Regions from separate parts of the Shewanella sp. 8A genome, predicted to be linked through region 3. Evidence: predicted binding sites of a transcription regulator. Region 3 holds the regulator's gene; each other region holds the start of a gene.
The links. Region 3 encodes LexA, which represses DNA repair genes until DNA is damaged. Its sites were predicted from a motif close to TACTGTATNNNNATACAGTA; they were not measured.

Region 1: a site for LexA is predicted at 1,700-1,719, ahead of dinG (ATP-dependent DNA helicase DinG). Genes of this name have one in related genera too.
Region 2: a site for LexA is predicted at 5,576-5,595, ahead of recN (DNA repair protein RecN). Genes of this name have one in related genera too.

What each region holds. Positions count from the first base shown of each region.
Region 1 is NZ_JAMDJP010000036.1:18,898-25,776, forward strand. It holds gene dinG (ATP-dependent DNA helicase DinG) at 1-1,676, opposite strand, end outside; gene M0413_RS19565 (DNA polymerase II) at 1,817-4,246, shown strand; gene M0413_RS19570 (porin) at 4,468-5,676, shown strand; gene M0413_RS19575 (TonB-dependent receptor plug domain-containing protein) at 5,958-6,879, shown strand, end outside.
Region 2 is NZ_JAMDJP010000018.1:5,238-12,116, forward strand. It holds gene barA (two-component sensor histidine kinase BarA) at 1-2,429, shown strand, start outside; gene M0413_RS14480 (YjaG family protein) at 2,404-3,003, shown strand; gene M0413_RS14485 (DUF3319 domain-containing protein) at 3,146-3,379, shown strand; gene lldR (LysR family transcriptional regulator LldR) at 3,382-4,281, opposite strand; gene M0413_RS14495 (AEC family transporter) at 4,534-5,496, shown strand; gene recN (DNA repair protein RecN) at 5,626-6,879, shown strand, end outside.
Region 3 is NZ_JAMDJP010000009.1:149,661-156,539, forward strand. It holds gene ctaD (cytochrome c oxidase subunit I) at 1-455, opposite strand, end outside; gene coxB (cytochrome c oxidase subunit II) at 465-2,006, opposite strand; gene M0413_RS09340 (cell division inhibitor SulA) at 2,412-2,924, opposite strand; gene lexA (transcriptional repressor LexA) at 2,921-3,541, opposite strand; gene plsB (glycerol-3-phosphate 1-O-acyltransferase PlsB) at 3,827-6,250, shown strand; gene mtr (tryptophan permease) at 6,250-6,879, shown strand, end outside.

The DNA of each region.
Region 1 (6,879 bases), on a different contig from region 3:
TGGATCAGGATTTCCTGCGTGAGTTTGCCCTCGAGCAATTCGGCCACTTTTTCCATTTGCCAATAAGACGCAAACAGCACTAAGGTAGCCATTTCGCCGTCAATTAGCTCGATAATTTGTTCGGCAAGTTCAGCAGTATAGGCATCATCCGTCGGCTCGGTTTTCATCTTAGGTAAGTAGAGCGTGGCATTATTCGGATAATCGAAAGGGGATTGCAGGGCAAGATAACGGCTGCCGTCCTTTAATGATAACCCTACCTGATGGGCAAAATGGTCAAAGTTATTCAGCGCCCGCAGCGTAGCGCTACATAGCACGACGCCAGCAGCCTTTTGCCACAGCATAGATTCGAGCATAAAACCGACTTCAATCGGCGAGGCGCTAAACAGATAATCGACCTGTTTGCCTGTAATTAACTCGATCCAACGGGCCATTGGGGCACCTTTAGTGGAATCTTCCTTGGCCATCATTTTCCAGAGCTTTTGCAGGTTCTCGAGTCGCTGCAACATAAAGCCCATTTCGGCCTGCAGCGCTTCAGCCTGGTGCTTAGGAATATCGCCATCTTTTATCGCCTCGGCCAGCAATAACTGCATCTTGTTAAATTGCTTGAGAGCAAGATTGGAGGTGGCCGCGAGATTCTCGGCAGGGATTTTTAACGCATCGGGTAATTTGCCGTGTTCGAACCGATAGCGACTCTCTGGATTGGCAAACTGCTTGGTCTGGGTATCACAATAGTGGGCGACTTGATTGAGCTGAGCGATTAAGTCGCCAATATGATCCTGCATCGCCTGCGCTGGGGCGATGATATTGTTGCTCTTTATCTGATTTTGTAACTTGGCGCTGGTCTTACCGACTTTTTCAAGCCAGTCGGCGGCGCCTCTAAGCGTTGCCTGTGCGCTAGAAAAGTCCCGTGCGACAATTGGTAAGTGGTGACCTTCGTCAATGACGTAAAATACCTCTTCGGGATCGGGCAAAATCACCCCGCCGCCTAGCTCTAAGTCGGCGAACAGCAAACTATGGTTGGCGATCAGTACATCCCAAGTATCCACATCCTCACGGGCCTTGTGAAACGGGCAATTACGATGGCTGGCGAGTTGCCGATGACAACTGTGTTTATCGCAGGCGATTTGTTGCCAGAGATGGTCCGGTATCGGTGTCGATAGTGTATCGATTTCACCGTTCCAGCGGCCTTCATTAAAGTCGCTGAGCAGCTCTTGCAGCATGGCAATTTGGCTGTTATCTGGCTTTGTTTGCCACATGGCCATTTGGGTACTGTTATCATCGCCGATCAACATGGCAAGTTTGGATAAACAGACATACCGCTGGCGCCCTTTGACCAGACCAAAGCGAAAGTTTAGCCCTGATTGTTCGAGAAAAAACGGTAAGTCTTTGTGCAGCAACTGCTCCTGCAGCGCAACGGTTGCCGTGGCGATACAGACTTTTTTCTTACTCGCAAGCGCAAGCGGTATCGTGCCCAAAATATAAGACAATGATTTACCAATCCCCGTACCCGCTTCGACCACTATGATGCGTCTATCTTTGTCATAGTCGCCAGCCAGGGTCTTAGAGATTTCTGCTACCATAAAGTTTTGCTCGCGGCGCGGCCTAAAATTAGGCAAAGCGGTGGCAATATCTTTATAGATAGCGCGGATCTGGTTTTTTACGTTGTCAGGTAACATGCGGCACTACTTTATCGAATTAATGCTGTACATAATAACAGTGATTGCATAGCCTAAGAAACTTTTCTGCCATTTTATGGCAATTTTATTCTGTATCCCGAGAATCAATAAGCAGCGAGAGCCTTAGAGTGAAACCGCAGTTGAATCCACCCGAGAGTCTGACACATGACACTGCTGCGCCTGTGAGTGTACAGGGACGCGTCCTGACGCGCCATGCTATTACACGCGGTTCAACGCTCGTGTTGCAGTATTATCTCGCCACTGTTTCTGGCCCTGTGCTGTTTGAGTTACCTGGCTCTGAGTACATTTGTTTTTGCCATCAAAGCGATATGGCTGCATTACAGTTACAAACGCCGGGGCTGGCGCTACGCTTTGTGCCGCTTATGCTTAAAAGTTTTAAAAGACAATCCGTGGCGGGGATTTATGCTCAATCGACAAATGTATTTCGTCACTTGCAGCGGATAGCAACAGATGCGGGTATTCCCTTATTTGAGTCGGATATCCGTCCAGAGCAGCGCTTTTTAATCGAGCGTTTTGTGGCACTCGATGTGGCATTTTTAGGGCATTATGTCAGCAACGCTGGCATAGATGGACAGTTGCCTGTGTTTAGCGCAATACGTGCAAAAGCGGTTGCGCCGCAGCCGGAAATAAAATTGCGTTCAATCTCGCTTGATTTTGAATGCAGTTTTGACGGATTACTCTATTCTGTGGCCCTTTATGGGCGCGATGCGCAATCTCAGCCCTATGAAAAAGTCATTATGGTGGGCGAGGCGCAGCCAGAAGCTGCAATTTACATCGAATGGGTGAACGACGAGGCGGCGCTTATCCATCGTCTCATCGCTTGGTTTACTGAGTTTGATCCCGATGTGATCATTGGTTGGTCGGTGGTGACCTTTGATTTGGCCCTGTTATATCGGCGTGCTTTACTGCACCGGATCCCGCTGCGTATCGGTCGAGGTGGCGCGCTCCTTGAGTGGAAGGTGGAGAATAAATTTCGGCCAGAAACCTTAAGTTTGCCTGGGCGAGTGGTGCTCGATGGTATCGATTGGTTAAAGGCGGCCTTTTATCAATTCGAGCGCTTCTCCTTGGAGTTTGTCGCCCAAGCGTTGCTGGGCGAAGGCAAAGCGATTCATGATGTAGAAAATCGAGCGCAAGAGATTGATGCGCTATTTGCCGAAAATAAACAAGGTCTTGCACATTATAATCTGACCGATAGTCGCTTAGTGTGGGATATTTTTGAGCATACTCAGTTGTGGGATTTTGCCCTCGCTCGCGCCGAGTTAACGGGATTAGAACTAGGGCGGGTAGGCGCCTCGGTCGCCGCATTCAACCATTTGTATCTACCGCATTTACATAGAACGGGTTTCGTCGCGCCCGCAGAGCCTGCAAGTCAAGGGATTGAAAGCCCTGGCGGTTATGTAATGGATTCAGTCCCTGGTTTTTATCAACATATTTTAGTGTTTGACTTTAAAAGTCTTTATCCATCGATAATTCGTACTTTTTTGATCGATCCGAAAGGGCTCATTGAAGGTCTGGATAACGAGGAACATATTTTGGGCGAGTCTGAAATCGTTCCCGGTTTTTTAGGGGCTCGTTTTAGTCGGCATCAACCGATCCTGCCAAAACTCATCCAAAATCTCTCAGAACAACGCGAAAAAGCCAAGCGGGAGGCAAATGCGCCTTTATCGCAAGCAATTAAAATCATTATGAATTCGCTCTATGGGGTTTTAGGCTCTCAAGGCTGCGTGTTCCATGATGCGAAACTGGCAAGCTCCATCACCATGCGCGGTCATCAGATTATGAAACAGACTCGCGCTTGGATAGAGGAAATGGGTTATCAAGTTATTTATGGGGACACGGATTCCACCTTTGTTTATTTGGGCTCTGATCCTGATCTCGGTGATATTAATGCCTTAGGTAAGCAGATTGCCGCGCGAATTAATCAGCAATGGCAGAGTAAAATCGTAAAGGAGTTTCAGCTAGAAAGCTTCCTTGAGCTACAGTTTGAGCGCCATTACGAACAGTTTTTTATGCCGACCTTGAGGGGATCGGAGGAGGGTAGTAAGAAGCGTTATGTTGGTGCTTGGCGCAATAGGAATGGAGGGCTGGAAATCACTTTTAAGGGGATGGAGCAGGTGCGAAGTGATTGGAGCCCCTTAGCGCGTAAGGTTCAAGCTGAACTTTATGAGCGAATGTTCAATCAGCGAGATATCAGCGGTTATCTCGCTGGTGTCATAAGCGAACTGCAGACAGGAAAGCGGGATGCTGAATTAGTGTTTAGTAAACGAATGCGCCGAAATCTTGAAGAGTACACCGCAAAATCTTCCCCCCATGTCAAAGTCGCACGTCAGCTATGTGAGTTAACAGGAAAGGTATCCTATGGCAAGAGAGGAGCTCAGATTGATTATGTCATCACTGTAAATGGTCCTGAACCTGTTTCACATAGATCGTCTATAATTGATTATCAATACTACGTTGATAAGCAAATTTGTCCCATTGCAGAGCCTATTTTTTCAATAATGAAATTGAATTACACAGACATTGTCTCTAAACAGTTGCTGTTAATTTAATGTTTATGTTGTTTTATTTGTGTTTTCTTAACGGGTATTTATAGTGTTTTAACCTGTTTTACAGCGGTTAATCAGTCAGTTTTTGTGATATTTATCTACAGAATGCTTAGGTTTCCCTTGGAGTGTTTATTGAAAATTTGCTACTCTCAGTGGGAAATTGTAAGGAAATATAACAACGGAATGACGTTGATAAAACATAAACGAAAAAGGTTAAGCACCAAATGAACAAAACGATAGTCGCCACTGCGTTAGCAGCACTCTTTCTTGCGCCAACTGTATCTGCAATCGAAATCTACAAAGATGACAAAAATGCAGTCGAGATAGGGGGGTTTATTGATGCGCGTGTAATCAACACTCAAGGTGAAACTGAGGTTGTAAATGGTGCTTCTCGAATTAATTTTGGTTTCAGCCGTGAGTTAACCCATGGCTGGAATGCGTTTGCTAAGTTGGAATGGGGCGTTAACCCCGTTGGCAACAGTGATATTGTCTATAACAACCGCTTTGAATCCGTTCAGGATGAGTTTTTTTACAATCGGTTAGGTTACGCTGGTATCAGTCACGATAAATACGGCACGATCACTATTGGTAAACAATGGGGTGCTTGGTATGACGTGGTTTATAACACCAACTACGGTTTTGTATGGGACGGAAACGCTGCCGGTGTGTACACCTTTAATAAAGACGATGGCGCAGTAAATGGCGTAGGTCGTGGCGATAAAACGGTACAATACCGCAACTCATTAGGTGACTTCAGTTTTGCGGTACAATCTCAGTTAAAAAACAATAGCTTTTACACCTGTGATATTGAAAATATCACAGAAGAAGCCTGTGAAGCAGAATGGAATGCAGGTAAAAAAGAAGCACAACAGGTTACCTATGATTACACCTATGGTGGTTCTGTCACTTACAAAGCCACAGATAAACTTAGTCTGATGGCGGGTGTAAACCGCGGTGAGTTTGATATTGCCTACGGTAATGGTGATCAAAAAACGGCTGTTGATTTAATCTATGGCGTGGGCGCTACTTGGGGTGACTTCGACAAAAATGGTTTATATGTTGCCGCCAACGTTCACAAAGAAGAGAACCATGATACCGATAACATTGGTCGCTTGATTAAAGATGCCTATGGCGTTGAAACTTTAGTTTCATATAAGTTTGACAATGGTTTACGCCCATTCGTTTCCTATAACATTCTGGACGCTGGTAAAGACTATGTTATCCAACCAAACTTTAACGCCGATCCTAACGATGTGTTTAAGCGCCAGTTTGTAGTTGTAGGCTTACACTTTGTTTGGGACCCAAGCACAGTTCTTTATGTTGAAGCACGTAAAGACTACAGCGACTTCACCAGCGCAGATCAAGCCCAAGAAGCCAGAATGTCATTGTCAGAAGATGATGGCATCGCTATTGGTATTCGCTACACTCTTTAAAATCATAACATCGCCTTAAACGGCTTTAGTTTAACAAAAACGCCAGTCAGTAATGACTGGCGTTTTTTGCTTTTAGATTTCAAAGCATACGAATCTCGCTTTCAAAATGAGCATATTGTCATCAGCTGGTTTTATTTGTTTGTTTTTTGTTGATTAAAGGTTTTATATGTGATTTTATTGTTTCTGCCGAGTGCGACGTGTTTTCGACGTACTTTTGTTTGAAACCGCTTATTAAATAAGCGGATTATAATAAAGACATAATATGTCCAGGGAGATAGACAATGCATAAGAATAACTTATTAGCCAAATCTGTGCGTTTTGCATTGATTGGTGGTGTGGCAGCAACCGCGCTAAACGTGCCATTAGTAATGGCTGCTGATGAAGCTGGTGCTGATAAAAAAGTAGAACGTATTGAAGTTACTGGTTCACGTATCAAGCGTACTGATATGGAAGCGGCAAGTCCTGTTCTTGTGATGAATAGAGATGAGCTTGAAGCTACTGGGATGATCAGTATTGGTGATATCCTGCAAACGATTCCAGCTGCTGGTTCAGCATTAAACACCGCTTTTAACAACGGTGGTGATGGTTCTACTAACATGGACCTGCGTAACCTTGGCGCACAACGTCTCTTAGTATTAGTTAATGGTAAGCGCTGGATATCTTCTTTAGGTTCAACCGTAGACTTAAACACCATTCCTACATCATCAATTGAGCGTATTGAAGTATTAAAAGATGGTGCTTCAGCCGTTTACGGTTCAGATGCTATTGCTGGTGTAGTTAACATCATTACTCGCAAAAACTTTGAAGGTGTTGAAGTTTCTGTCTATGGTGGACAAAACGCTAAATATGACGATGGTCGCCAATACACCGCTGACTTTACAGCAGGTTCAGTTTCTGAAAAAGGCGGGCTATTGTTCAATATGAGTCATGTGACTCAGCAACCGATTTGGGCTGGAGACCGTGATATTTCGGATACTGGTTACAGTTCTACTGCCGATAATACGCGTCTGCAAATCGTAGGTTCGCAACTAAATCAAGCAAACCAAGATGCATTAGCCGCACTTGCAACACCAAATCCTGACACTGGTATTTACAATCTTATGGTGAAGGAAGGGACAGGAACTAATGTTGGACCGGACCAATTCCGTCCTCGTACTGGTGCTGATGTGTATAACTATGCACCTGATAACTATTTGTCTACAC
Region 2 (6,879 bases), on a different contig from region 3:
AAATTGAACATGTAGGCGACAGCCTTATTCTACGCACACCGATCTTTGCAACCGCTCAGCCTACGGGCGGCGAGCCTGCAAATTTTGATATCCAAACCGATAATGGCGAGCTGCTCGGCTATATTTCGGTCATTATCAATAAAGAACGCGCCTTGCTCGAGCAACACAGGGCCGCAGTGGCCGCCTTTATTATTGTGTTGATTGGGGTGCAATTGAACCTGTTGTTTACCTTTCGTCTGGTTAAAAACGTCACCCAGCCGATTACCGAAATGGTGCGGGTGGTCGCCAAAATCCGTGAGGGTAAACTGGATGCGCGGCTCGAAGGCAATCTTATTGGCGAGCTGGATCTGCTGAAACGCGGCATTAATGCCATGGCAGGATCATTATCGGAATACCACGATGAGATGCAGCAAAATATCGATCAGGCGACATCGGATCTGCGGGAAACCTTAGAGCAGATTGAGATCCAAAACGTTGAGCTCGACTTAGCCAAAAAACGCGCGCTGGAGGCCAGTCGTATTAAGTCGGAATTCTTGGCGAACATGTCCCACGAGCTGCGCACCCCATTAAACGGCGTGATAGGATTTGCCCGTCAGCTCGTTAAAACCCCGCTGCACTCGAGCCAAGTCGATTACATTAACACCATCGAGCGTAGCGCCACCAACCTACTGGCGATTATCAACGATATCCTCGACTTCTCGAAACTTGAAGCCGGTAAAATGGTGCTAGAAAGCATGCCATTTGGCTTAAGGGAAACCTTGGGTGAAACCATCACCTTAATCTCCGGCAGTGCGCAGGCCAAAGGGCTGGAATTGGTCGTCGATATTGCGCCCAACGTCCCCGACAACGTTAATGGCGATGCGATGCGTGTGTGCCAAATTATCAATAACTTAGTGGGCAATGCTATTAAGTTTACCGACTCAGGCAGCGTACTGGTTAAATTAGAATTACAAGCGCAGACCGAAGAACAAGTGGTGCTGCGCTGTGATGTTATCGATACCGGGATTGGGATTGATGAAAGTCAGCAAGACTTCCTGTTCCAAGCTTTTGGTCAAGCGGACTCCTCGATTTCCCGCCGCTTTGGCGGAACAGGGCTTGGATTAGTCATCACCAAACGCCTCGTCAATCAAATGGGCGGCCAAATTGGCTTTACCTCTTCGGTGGATAAGGGCTCTAACTTCTGGTTCACCCTACCATTAGGCCTTGGTCAATTCCAAATTGGTGATTCACTACCGCTTGAAAAACTGAAAGATAAAACCGTGCTCTTTTATGAGCCCAGAGTACTCACCCATTCAGTGATTAGTCGCCAACTAACACAGTGGGATACTAAGGTCACTCATCATCAACATATTCCTAGTTTGCAGACAACCCTATCAACGACTGAGCATCCGTTTGATTATGTGTTATTGAGTTGCCATGGATTTAGCAATCCCAATCAATTGGTGAGTACGTTAAATCTAGCCAAGACAAAAACAGATTGTTTAGTCGTGCTATTCGACTGCCAAGAGCAAGACATGTTAAGTCAGTTTATTCGCCCCAATGCTGACGTGGTATTGTCTCTGCCAGTAAGCGAGCACCAACTGGCGCGTAATATGCTCTATCCACCAATGGAATATGACCTATTACCACCCGCAAGTATTACAGTTCCAGCGGCGCGCCAATCGCTTACCGTATTAGCGGTGGACGATAACTTCGCCAATTTAAAACTGATTGATACGCTGCTTAACGAACTAGTCACTACCGTTATCGCCGTCAATAGCGGTGAAGAAGCGGTAAAACAGGCGAAGACTCGCACTTTTGATCTTATCTTTATGGATATCCAGATGCCAGGCACCGATGGCATCAGCGCGACCAAGCAAATTCGCCAAGGGTCGATGAACCGCAATACGCCGATTATTGCCGTGACCGCCCATGCAATTGCCGAGGAACGTGAGCTAATTTTAGGTAGTGGCATGGATGGTTATTTGCCCAAACCCATAGATGAAGCCGCACTTAAAGCAGAGATTAACCGCTGGATTACTCGGCCCAAATTCACTCACTTTGATTTACATACCCTCAACTGGGATCTTTGCTTAACCCAAGCTAACCATAAGTCTGACCTAGCATTAGATATGCTACGCATGTTATTGGAATCGTTACCTCAAACGGTCTCGGCGATAGAGACGGCACTGAGTCAAAACGATCAAACCACGATGCTCAGCACTATCCATAAACTTCATGGCGCCAGTTGCTATTGCGGGGTGCCGACCACACAGCGATTATGCCAAGAGATTGAATCGGCATTGAAACGTGATGCCCGTGTCGAAGATCTCGAACCGGAAATACTAGAGTTACTTGATGAGCTAACTAAGGTAGAATCGGCGGCAAAACAAGTGCTATCACAGCTATCAGCGGAAATAACAGATGACCAAAAAAACGGGCTTCTTTAAGCGTTTAAAAGCGCTAGAACTACCACAGAAAAAACTCTTTGCCATTGCCCTTTGCCAACGAATGTTGCCTAACTATCAACTGTTTTCAGAGGTTTGTGAGTTTGGTGATCCTGCGGTATTAAGCACTGTGCTCGAGCTTCTTTGGCAATCCCAGTACGACAATAAGCTGAAATTCAACATCGATGTGCATCTGCAACGCTTAGAAGATAACACCCCAGATCCTGCCGATTTTGATAGCTATGGCGTATACCCAGCAATGGATGCCGTGGTTGCGCTTTCCACTTTGCTTGGGGCGATTCAAACCAACCTTGAGGAAGATATCACCAATATCAGCAAGTTATCCTCAAGCACCGTGGCGAACTATATCGAGACCATCAGCGATGTGGATTTAACCGATGATGCCTTAGATGACTACGTCTTCGCCCATGAAGTGATGGAAGAAGAGCGCGCGCTACAAAATACCCTGCTGGAAATTATCGAAGAAAATCCTAAGATTACTGCCGAATTAGTGAAGGGTTTACGCAAAGAGATTATCGAAGCGGGTGTATCGAATATCGGGATCAGCGTCGCATAATAAACCCTTTTAAGGTCTAGGGTTTATCTCTTCAGTTGCCTTGAAAATCCGGTGATGTTACCTAACATTTTTACTGCTTAGGTAGCATCAGCTACGGGTTTGAATCACCGGAGGATAGAGTTAACTCTATAACCCATTCAATATGAAAAAAATTGTTTATCAAGGTTTTATTTTAACCAATAGCGAAGGCCTTACCGATACCTGGAAACTCACTATAGGCGGGCAAAACCGTATTGGTTCTCTATTTGAATTACGCCGTTTAGTGAATTATTACCGTGAGCTTGGGATTGTGCCAGCCACCCGCGCGAGCCTGCAAGATGCTAAGCAAACGCAAAACTCCATGAGCCAAAATACTTTAAAACCCCGTAAACGTTAATCTTAAGCCATTGAAAAAAGTTCAGGCGCTTTGGATTGCATAAACTCGATAAACACCTTCACTTTCAGCGGTTGCTGACTACGCTGGTGATAAAGAATCGAAATTCTACGTTGTTCGCCAATCCATTCCGGTAAGAGCACTTTTAAACGCCCTTCTTTAATCTGTTGTTTTACGAATAATTCTGGCCCATACAGAATACCACCATGATCTAAGGTCGCCTGAATCGCGCCATGGAGATCCGTGAGCGTGAGTTTTGTTGGGCCATTAAAATAGAAAGACTCGCCATTAGGATGCTTTAAATGCCAATTAAACAGCGGCCAAACTTTGATCAACTGATGGTTTTCAAGATCATCGGGATGGATCAATTCAGGGGCATGGGCTAAATATTCCGGCGTCGCAAACAAACGATAATCAAGCTCACCTAAAGTACTCGACACCCAAGAAGAATCAGGCTGTGCACCACCGACAATCGCGACATCAATCCCTTTATCAATTAAATCCACTAACTCATTGCTTTGGGAAATGTGTAAACGAATATCGGGATATAAACGGCCAAACTCGTTTAATGCGTGAATAAAGATAATTGAAATAATTGAGATTGGCGCAGCTATCCGCAATGTGCCTTCAGGTTTATCGCTGCCAATGCCACTGAGTTCATCGAACTGCGCAATCACACTCTGATATCGCTGAAATAACGCTAAACCTTCCTCGGTTAATCGCAGCTTGCGGGTACTTCGCATAAACAATTGCTTATCGAGTTTTTCTTCAAGCTTGGCCAGCTTACGGCTCACAGTAGCGATAGGCATATCGAGCACTTTCGCGGCTTGAGAAAAACTGCCCGCATTCACCAAATGCACAAACAGATAAATTAACTGCAGCTCAGCGCCAACATCATCAGCCATGTTCAATCCCATCGTTTAGCGTGAGTGCCGCTCACAGGTATAAGGCACTAACTCATTGTGTTTTAAACGTAGAATTATTCATTTCTACGACCATAGCGCAATAGCTTCCAAGGTTAATCCTATGCTATTTTGCCAATAAGTTTACTGCGCTAACACCGATTATCGTCAATTACCCTAGGTATTATTCCCTGCTAGCGCACCCACAACGTCTTCTTGCGGGAAAGCAAAAACACAAAAGGATGAGTGAGGGATATGACCATTTTAACCCCTCTGTTTGCCGTCTTCGGGATCATGCTGCTCGGCACACTTGTACAAAAACTGCGTTTTCTCCCAGTAGAAACCGACCAAGTGCTCAATCAATATGTCTACTATATTGCGTTTCCTGCCATTCTCCTGATTGCACTGGCCCAGCAACCGATTGAAGAAATTCTGCAATGGGGATTTATTGCAGGCTATAGCGCCGCCATGCTGATGATTTATCTGATTTGTGTTGGTATATCCTTACTTTTCAATCCCAAACAGCATGCAATTGCCGCCGTGCGCGCCTTAAATGCCACCTTTGGCAATACCGCATTTATTGGAATTCCGCTGCTGGTGATTATATTTCCTGAACAACAAAGCGCCCTAGTTGCCGCCGCCATAGCCAGTTTATTGTCCGTGCTTATGTTTGCCGTGGCCTTGGTCTCGCTGGAGCTTACGACAAATACCCACAGACAACACCACGCCGTAGTGATCATGTGTTTAGCTGTGGTTAAAAATCCCATCGTTATCGGCTGCTTTATCGGCATTGCAATTTCGGCATTGGGGATAACACTGCCCTCTGGCGTAGCCATGATGATCCAACAAATTGGCAATACCTCAAGCCCCTGCGCTTTATTTGCCGTTGGCATGGTATTAGCCAAAGCCATGCGCTACCAAAAAGATAGCAAGGTATTTAGCCTGACGAATCTTATCGAACTTAGCCTTATCAACCTCTTTAAATTAATCCTACAACCCGCATTGGTTTTCTTCATGCTTAAAAGCGTTGGCGTTAGTGGAGATTACTTAGTGATGGGTGTAATCCTCAGTGCCTTACCTACGGCGGCCAGCGTCTATTTACTTGCTCAGCGCTATAACACCCAAGCCTCAACCAGTGCGCAGGGGATATTATTTGGCACTATAGTGACTTTTTTTAGCTTACCTATTTTAGAACAACTTGTTAAAACCTATTCATAAACAAGCGATTAAACTCTAGCTTATTGCAATGTGTCGAATATTTACCCAAAGCCACTTTACTGTATATAAAATCAGTATATACTGTTTATCAATACAGTGATTTGGTAAGTTTTGCGACAGGAACTCATTATGCTTTGCCAACTCAGCATCAATAATTTCGCTATCGTCCGTTTTCTCGAACTGGATTTTCGTCCCGGTATGACCAGCATTACTGGTGAAACTGGCGCAGGTAAATCCATCGCTATCGACGCCTTAGGTTTGTGCCTAGGTAATCGTGCCGATGCCAGTAGTGTTCGCCCTGGTGCAAGTAAAACCGAAGTCAGTGCTCGATTTTCACTACACGATGTTCCCCTTGCCAAACGTTGGCTCGAAGATAACGATCTCGAACTTGATGATGAGTGTATTCTGCGTCGAACTATTGGCAGTGATGGCCGCTCACGCGCCTACATTAATGGCAATCCTGTGCCGTTAACTCAACTGAAATTACTCGGGCAATTGCTGGTCGGTATCCATGGTCAGCACGCCCACCACGCTATGCTAAAGAGTGAGCATCAACTCACCTTGCTCGACAGCTACGCCAATCACAGACTACTGATAGACACAGTGGCAGCAAGCTATCAACGCTGCAAACAAATCGAAGCCGAACTCAAGCAATTAGAAGCCTCACAGCATGAACGTATTGCCCGAAAACAGCTGGTGCAATATCAAGTTGAAGAGCTAGATGAATTCGACCTCAAGGTCGGTGAATTTGAGGACATTGAGCAAGAGCATAAACGCCTCGCCAATGGCACTGAACTGGTGGATAGCTGCCAAGCCAGCCTATATTTACTCACAGATGGCGAAGAGAGCAATATTGAGTCACTGCTTAACAAAACTGTAAGCCTTGCTGAAAATTTGCAAAGCTATGATCCCGCATTAACCAATGTCAGTACTATGTTGAATGAAGCCCTTATTCAAGTACAAGAGAGCGCGGGAGAATTACAGCATTACCTGAGTAAACTCGAACTCGATCCCGCGCATTTTGCCTATTTAGAGGAACGACTCTCAAAGGCTATGCAACTGGCCCGTAAGCATCATGTTAGCCCTGACAAATTAGCCGAACATCATTTGGCACTCAAAGCGGAACTCACAACCCTCGATGACGATGAAACTAAGTTAGAGGAAATCCAACTCCAAGTTGAAGCGAGTAAAACCGCTTACTTAGCGAACGCACAAAAACTGAGCCAGAGCCGCGCCCGTTATGCGAAAGAACTGGATAAGTTAGTGACTCAATCTATCCACGAACTCAACATGCCCAAGGGTAAGTTCACCATTGAAGTGAATTTTAATCCCGAGATTATGTCGGTAAATGGCAGCGATAATATAGAGTTTATGGTCACAACC
Region 3 (6,879 bases):
AGTGGTGCGTAGAAGGTCCAACCGAAATTAGGGCCGCCGCCTTCCATAAACAGTGAGCTCAATAAAATAGTAAAGGCGAAGGGCAGGATCCAAAAACTCCAGTTGTTCATCCGTGGAAGCGCCATATCAGGCGCACCAATCATCATCGGGATTAACCAGTTAGCTAGTCCGGTAAAGGCTGGCATCACTGCGCCGAATACCATGATTAGCCCATGCACTGTGGTCATTTGGTTGAAGAAGTTAGGTTCAACGAGTTGTAATCCGGGCTGAAAGAGTTCGGCGCGGATCACCATGGCCATCGCACCACCAGTTAAAAACATAATGAAACTAAACCATAGGTACAGGGTGCCAATGTCCTTGTGGTTGGTGGTGAGTAACCAGCGCATGATGCCTTTAGGTGCACCGTGATGGTGTTCATCATGGGCGGCAATTTGATCTTGAGTCAGTGTGCTCATCTTAATCCCCTACTGTCCATGGCGTGCAATATCAGCGGGTTGCACTGTATCGCCGGTATTGTTGCCCCACGCATTGCGCTCATAGGTAATGATGGCAGCAAGTTGTTGTGGCGTGAGTTGGTTGCCAAATGCCTGCATCGCCGTGCCCGGTTTACCGTGCATCACTATATCGATGTGATTGGCGACTGGGCCTGTTGCAATAACGCTACCAGCAAGGGCGGGGAAGGCGGGAGGCATACCTGCACCCGTTAGCTGGTGGCAGGCGGCGCAAACTGTGGCATAGGTCTTTTCCCCTTCGGCCATCAGTTCATCATGGCTGAGCGTGGGAAGACTCGCGGGATCGACACTGGCGATGGGCTCTGTCGCTGCTTTGGGCGCATCGGTGGTTGAGGGGGGCTGAGTCGTTGCTACTGGTTCGCTATTGGTGCCACCGGATTTATGGGCATCAACGTCTTTGGCTTGCACCGCATCACCCGTGTTATTGCCCCACGCATTACGCTCATAGGTAATCACTGCGGCAATTTCTTGGGGCGTTAATTGTTTACTGAAGGCTTGCATGGCCGTACCCGTTTTACCATTGAGCACGATTTCAAGATGACCGCTCAGCGGCCCGGTAGCTATGGGGCTGCCTTTGAGATGAGGGAATACGCCTTTGAGACCTTCGCCATTAGGTTGATGGCAGGCTGCGCAGTGACCAAGGTAAACTTGCTCACCCTGAGTCATCAGCTCTTCTTTACTCAGTGTTTGCGATAAGGCGGCTTGTGCGGCTTGCGCTGCGGCATTGGCAGCTTGTTTTTGTTCTGCAACCCAAGCATCGAACTCGGCTTCGGGCAGTGCCTGAACCACTATCGGCATAAATCCATGATCTTTACCGCAAAGCTCGGCACATTGGCCACGGTAAATGCCGGGTTTATCGATACGGGTCCACGCCTCGTTGATAAACCCTGGGTTAGCATCTTTTTTCACTGCAAAATCTGGTACCCACCATGAATGGATAACATCTTCAGAAGTCATCAGAAAGCGGATTTTTCTATTTACAGGCAGGACAAGGGGCTTATCGACCTCGAGTAAGTAGTGCTTTCCCTTGGCCTCACTACCTTCGATTTGAGGTCTTGGTGTGGCGAGAATACTGTAAAACTCAATATCTTGATCGAAATAGCTGTAATGCCACTTCCATTGCGATCCTGTGACTTTTACCGTGAGATCGGCATTGCTGGGGTCTTCCATGGCAATCAGAGTTTTAGTTGCCGGAATCGCCATTAAGATCAGAATGATAAAGGGAATTATCGTCCAAGCGATCTCAACTTTTGTACTCTCATGGAAGTGTGACGCGACCGCGCCCTTGGATTTTCTGTGGTTGATCATGGCATAAATCATCACGCCAAAAACCACTAAGCCTATCGCGCAGCAGATATACAGAATCGTCATGTGCAGGTGGTATACCTTGCCACTGATTTCTGTTACGCCAGGCGTCATATTGAACCGCATGTCTGCTGCGGCCAACGGTGGGGCGAATAGCACCACGAGTAAACAATACAACCATTGCTTCACAAGACTTCTCCTCTGCTAATTGCAAATAGCAACTACAAAGAAGAGCAACACAGTAAGTCTCAACTCTATGCAAACTCTTCAGTTCCCAAAAAAGTGTTTCTGACTTCAACGTGCGTTGGCGGCTTACTTATGATCAAGTATTGTTACTGCTGTTATTAGCCACACTGGCACATACTGCTGAATAAACCCATTATTCTCAATTCTTGTGGGCGAGCGATATTCGAAAATAACGCGATATTTCTGCCTAAACAGGCCATATATCATGTGCGCCTAAATCAAACATACTTGCTGTTTAAAAATTGATCAAGATCACTTCTTTTTCTAATTGTCTGAAAAATTGCCAAAAAAAAGCCTCACATTCACAGGTGAGGCGGCTTTCAAGGCTAAATACGGTGTGAAAAATTTTTAATGAACAGAGCTGAAAAATGCGGGTTGAGTAAATTTAGCCGATTGTGTGAGATTGGTGCTAGAAGGTTGGTCATTCGTTGAACCTTCAAGCACGATACCCATTGCACGTGCGCTCTTTGCTACAATTTGTAGGCGACGATTATCGCGAGTATCTAGGGCGTTAATCCAAGTAATCACTGCGCTAGATGTGCCACTGGTTAAGGCTTTTTCCATCGCCCAAAGGGTTTCGACCTCATCTTTTGCGTGAACCAATAGTACGCGATCCATGCGCACACCTGCGTTTGCTAATAGCTGCTTGTAGCCAATACTAGGTGGGTTGATGAGCACTATCCATCTTCCCTGTTGGCTCAGTTGGGCAAGTTGTTTGCTCAGCTGTGTCAGCTCTTGGCGCCCTTGGCTCTGAGTTGGCATAGTGACTATTGATGTATGCTGCCAGTCGGTCTCTGTATCTCGAACCGTATCGAGCCATAAACCGGGGTGACGCGGGGCATTACCTAATAGTTTGTTCATAGCCAATCTCCGTTGCGGATCACCCCTACGGCGAGCCCTTCAATTGTTAGACTTTGGAAACTCAAATCGACTTTAATCGGTGAATAGTCTTCATTCTCGGCATGTAGGTAGACTAAATTACCTTTTTTTTCAAAGCGTTTTACGGTTACATCATCATCAACGCGAGCAACAACAACTTGTCCATTGCGCGCTTGTTGTACTTTATGAACGGCAAGCAGGTCACCCTCAAGGATGCCGATATTCTTCATACTGTCGCCTTTTACGCGCAGCAGGAAATCGGCAGCAGGGTGGAACATGCTGGGGTCGACTTGGTAATACTGTTCGACATGCTCTTGGGCGAGAATAGGTTCACCCGCTGCCACTTGGCCGATAAGTGGCAAGCCTGTTTCGCGGTTATCTTCTTCCTCTACAGGGAGACGGATCCCGCGGGAAGTACCAGGCATGATCTCGATGCAGCCTTTTTTCGCCAATGCCTTAAGGTGTTCTTCTGCGGCATTTGCACTTTTAAAACCCAAACGGGTGGCAATTTCGGCCCGAGTGGGTGGCATGCCAGTCTCGGCAATATTACGTTTAATCAGCTCTAAAATTTCGGCTTGGCGTGGCGTCAACGGTCTCATGGTCTTTCCTGTTTTTCTATACAGTTACTGTTAGTATATACAGTATTATTTGTAGTGCAAGTATTAACCACTTTTAACTTGGTCAGCTAGATCTGCAAATAACCGTAATCGTCATCTATGGGGTGAATGCCATTTGCACGGCAGCAATAAATGGCGTTGCCTAAAGTGCGTTACTAAGTCATTAAAATCAGCCGCTGAATCCTGCATCTTTAGGTTGTTTGGGTATATTCTCTAGAATCTGGTATTCTATGGGGCTAATGAACGTACTTACATTGCATAAGAATAATGCCTAAACAAGACTCTCTTTGGTTGAAATCATTACGTTGGATCCAAAAGCACTTAGTGCACACTATTGTTGTGCCACAGGATCCCTTTGCCGATCTGAATCTGGATGCCTCCAGACCGCTTGCTTATGTAATGAAAACAGAATCCCTGAGTGATATTGCTGCGTTAAGCGAGATCACCACGAAACTTGGTTTGCCAAGCCCTTACGAGCCGCTGGTGGTGAATGGCGTTGTGGCGCCACGGGTGGTATGCCTTGAAGGTCGTAAGCCCTTATTTGGTGAACGCGCCAGCAATGAGCCATTCCTCGAATGTTTTATGCGTTTGTTGGCCGTCCATAAGGAAAAGCCAGAGTTAGATATCCAGCTGGTGCCTGTGAGTCTGTATTGGGGTCGTACTCCGGGTAAAGAAGACGACACCATGAAGGCGGCAGTGCTTGAGCGCGAGAACCCTACTTGGTTACGCAAGTGTTTGATGATCTTATTTTTAGGTCGTCATAACTTTGTGCAATTTTCTAATGCGGTATCGCTGCGTTACATGGCCGACGAACATGGAACCGATATGGGCATTGCCCATAAATTGGCTCGAGTAGCGAGAGTGCATTTCCGTCGCCAACGTAAGGTGATGACGGGGCCTGTGTTGCCTAATCGTCAGGCGTTATTCCATTCCTTGCTGAAATCTGAATCCTTACGTAAGGCGATTCAGGAAGAAGCCGCGAGCAAGAAGATTTCTGAAACCCAAGCGCGTGAAACGGCAATTGAATATCTTGATGAAATTGCAGCAAATTATTCCGATAGTCTCGTACGTATTGCTGAGCGCTTTTTAACGTGGTTATGGAACAAGCTCTACAGCGGTATTAACATCAAAGGTGCTGAGCATATTCGGCAGTTACACCACGATGGTCATGAGATTGTGTATGTGCCCTGCCATCGCAGCCATATGGATTACCTGCTGTTATCTTACATTCTGTATTACCAAGGTATGGTGCCACCGCATATTGCTGCGGGTATCAACCTAAACTTCTGGCCTGCGGGGCCGCTGTTCCGCCGTGGCGGGGCTTTCTTTATTCGCCGTAGTTTTAACGGCAACAAACTCTATACTGCAGTGTTCCGTGAGTACCTCGATCAGCTGTTTGCTAAGGGATATTCGGTTGAGTATTTCTCTGAAGGTGGCCGTTCTCGTACCGGTCGTCTATTGGCACCGAAAACGGGCATGATCGCTATGACGATCAACAGTGTGTTGCGTGGTATCGAACGCCCAGTCACCTTAGTGCCTGTGTATTTAGGCTACGATCACGTGATGGAAGTGGCGACCTATCACAAAGAGCTAAGCGGTAAGAAAAAACAGAAAGAATCTGTATGGCAAGTCTTTGGTGCTATTCGTAAATTAGGTAATTTTGGCCAAGGTTATGTCAACTTTGGTGAGCCGATTACATTGCAAAATTTCTTGAATGAAACGGCACCTAACTGGCGCAGTGAAGTGGCTGATGATCCTGAGCAAAAACCGACTTGGTTAACCCCAGCGGTGAACGTGTTAGCAAATCGGGTGATGACGCGGATTAACGACGCCGCTGCCGCCAGCTCTATTACCTTGACCAGTTTAGTGTTGTTGGCGTCGGAGCAAAATGCCTTAGAGCGTTGTTTGCTCGAGCGTCAGTTAGATTTATACCTGACCCTGCTTAAGCGTGTGCCTTACACGTCGTTTACGTCGGTTGCCGAAGGTGATGGCAAGCACTTAGTACAACAAGGATTAGAGCTGAACAAGTTCTCCATCAACGCCGATCCTTTGGGTGAGATAGTGTCAATTGATGAAAAACAAGCGACGTCAATGACATATTATCGCAATAATATCATTCACTTATTTATTATTCCGTCATTAATTGCCAGCTGTTTAATCAATAATAAACAGATTTCAAGAGCGCAAATCCTTGGGATAGTGAACGACTTTTATCCGTTATTGAAGGCGGAGTTGTTTATGGGGATCAAAGATCTCCCAAGCTACGTGAATCAAGTGCTCGAGCTGTTTATTGAGCAAGGTCTAGTGCAGGAAAGCGATATGTTGTCGGTTGTGACCGAGCACACCAGCCAAATGTTATTGTTGGCTGGCAGCGTTAGTGAGACCTTGCAACGCTATGCCATTATCTTCAATCTGCTGGCCCACAGACCTAAGATGGAGCGTTCGGATCTCGAGTCTGAAAGCCATCTGCTTGCCCAACGTTTAGGGGCGCTGCATGGAATTACCGCACCAGAATTTTACGATAAGAAACTCTATAACACCTTGAGTGTTAAGCTAAAAGAGTTGGGTTATTTCTCTGGTAAGGAAGATAAATCTGATGTTGAGCGCATTCGCGATCAAGCCAATAGCTTACTCAGAGCCTCTGTAAGGCAAACGATTGTCGCCAGCGTGACCGCGGAGCATATCGCTTAATGGCTAACCATATGAATGCGGCGAAGAATAAGCCGGTGGGCAAGTCTTTGCTCGGTGGTGCCATGATTATTGCCGGTACCACAGTAGGGGCGGGGATGTTTTCTTTGCCTGTCGTGGGCGCTGGCATGTGGTTTGGCTACTCGGTACTGATGTTACTCGGTATTTGGTTTTGCATGTTGATGTCGGGACTGTTACTGCTCGAAACCAACCTGCATTTCGAGCCGGGAGCGAGTTTCGATACCCTGACCAAGGAAACTTTAGGCCAGTTTTGGCGCATCGTGAATGGGGTGTCCATTGCCTTCGTGCTCTACATCTTAACCTACGCCTACATCAGTGGTGGTGGCTCGATTGTTAACCATAGCCTCCAAGGTATGGGGATTGAACTGCCTCAAAGTGTCGCCGGATTAGTATTTGCTGTCGTGCTCGCCTGTATCGTGTTGATCAGTACCAAGGCGGTGGATCGTATTACGACCATTATGCTCGGCGGGATGATCATCACTTTCTTCCTCGCGATTGGTAATTTGCTGATCGAGATCGATGTGGCTAAGTTGCTCGAACCGGATGGAAAGCAAAGCTTTATGCCTTATCTGTGGGCGGCCTTGCCATTTGGTCTAGCCAGTTTTGGTTAC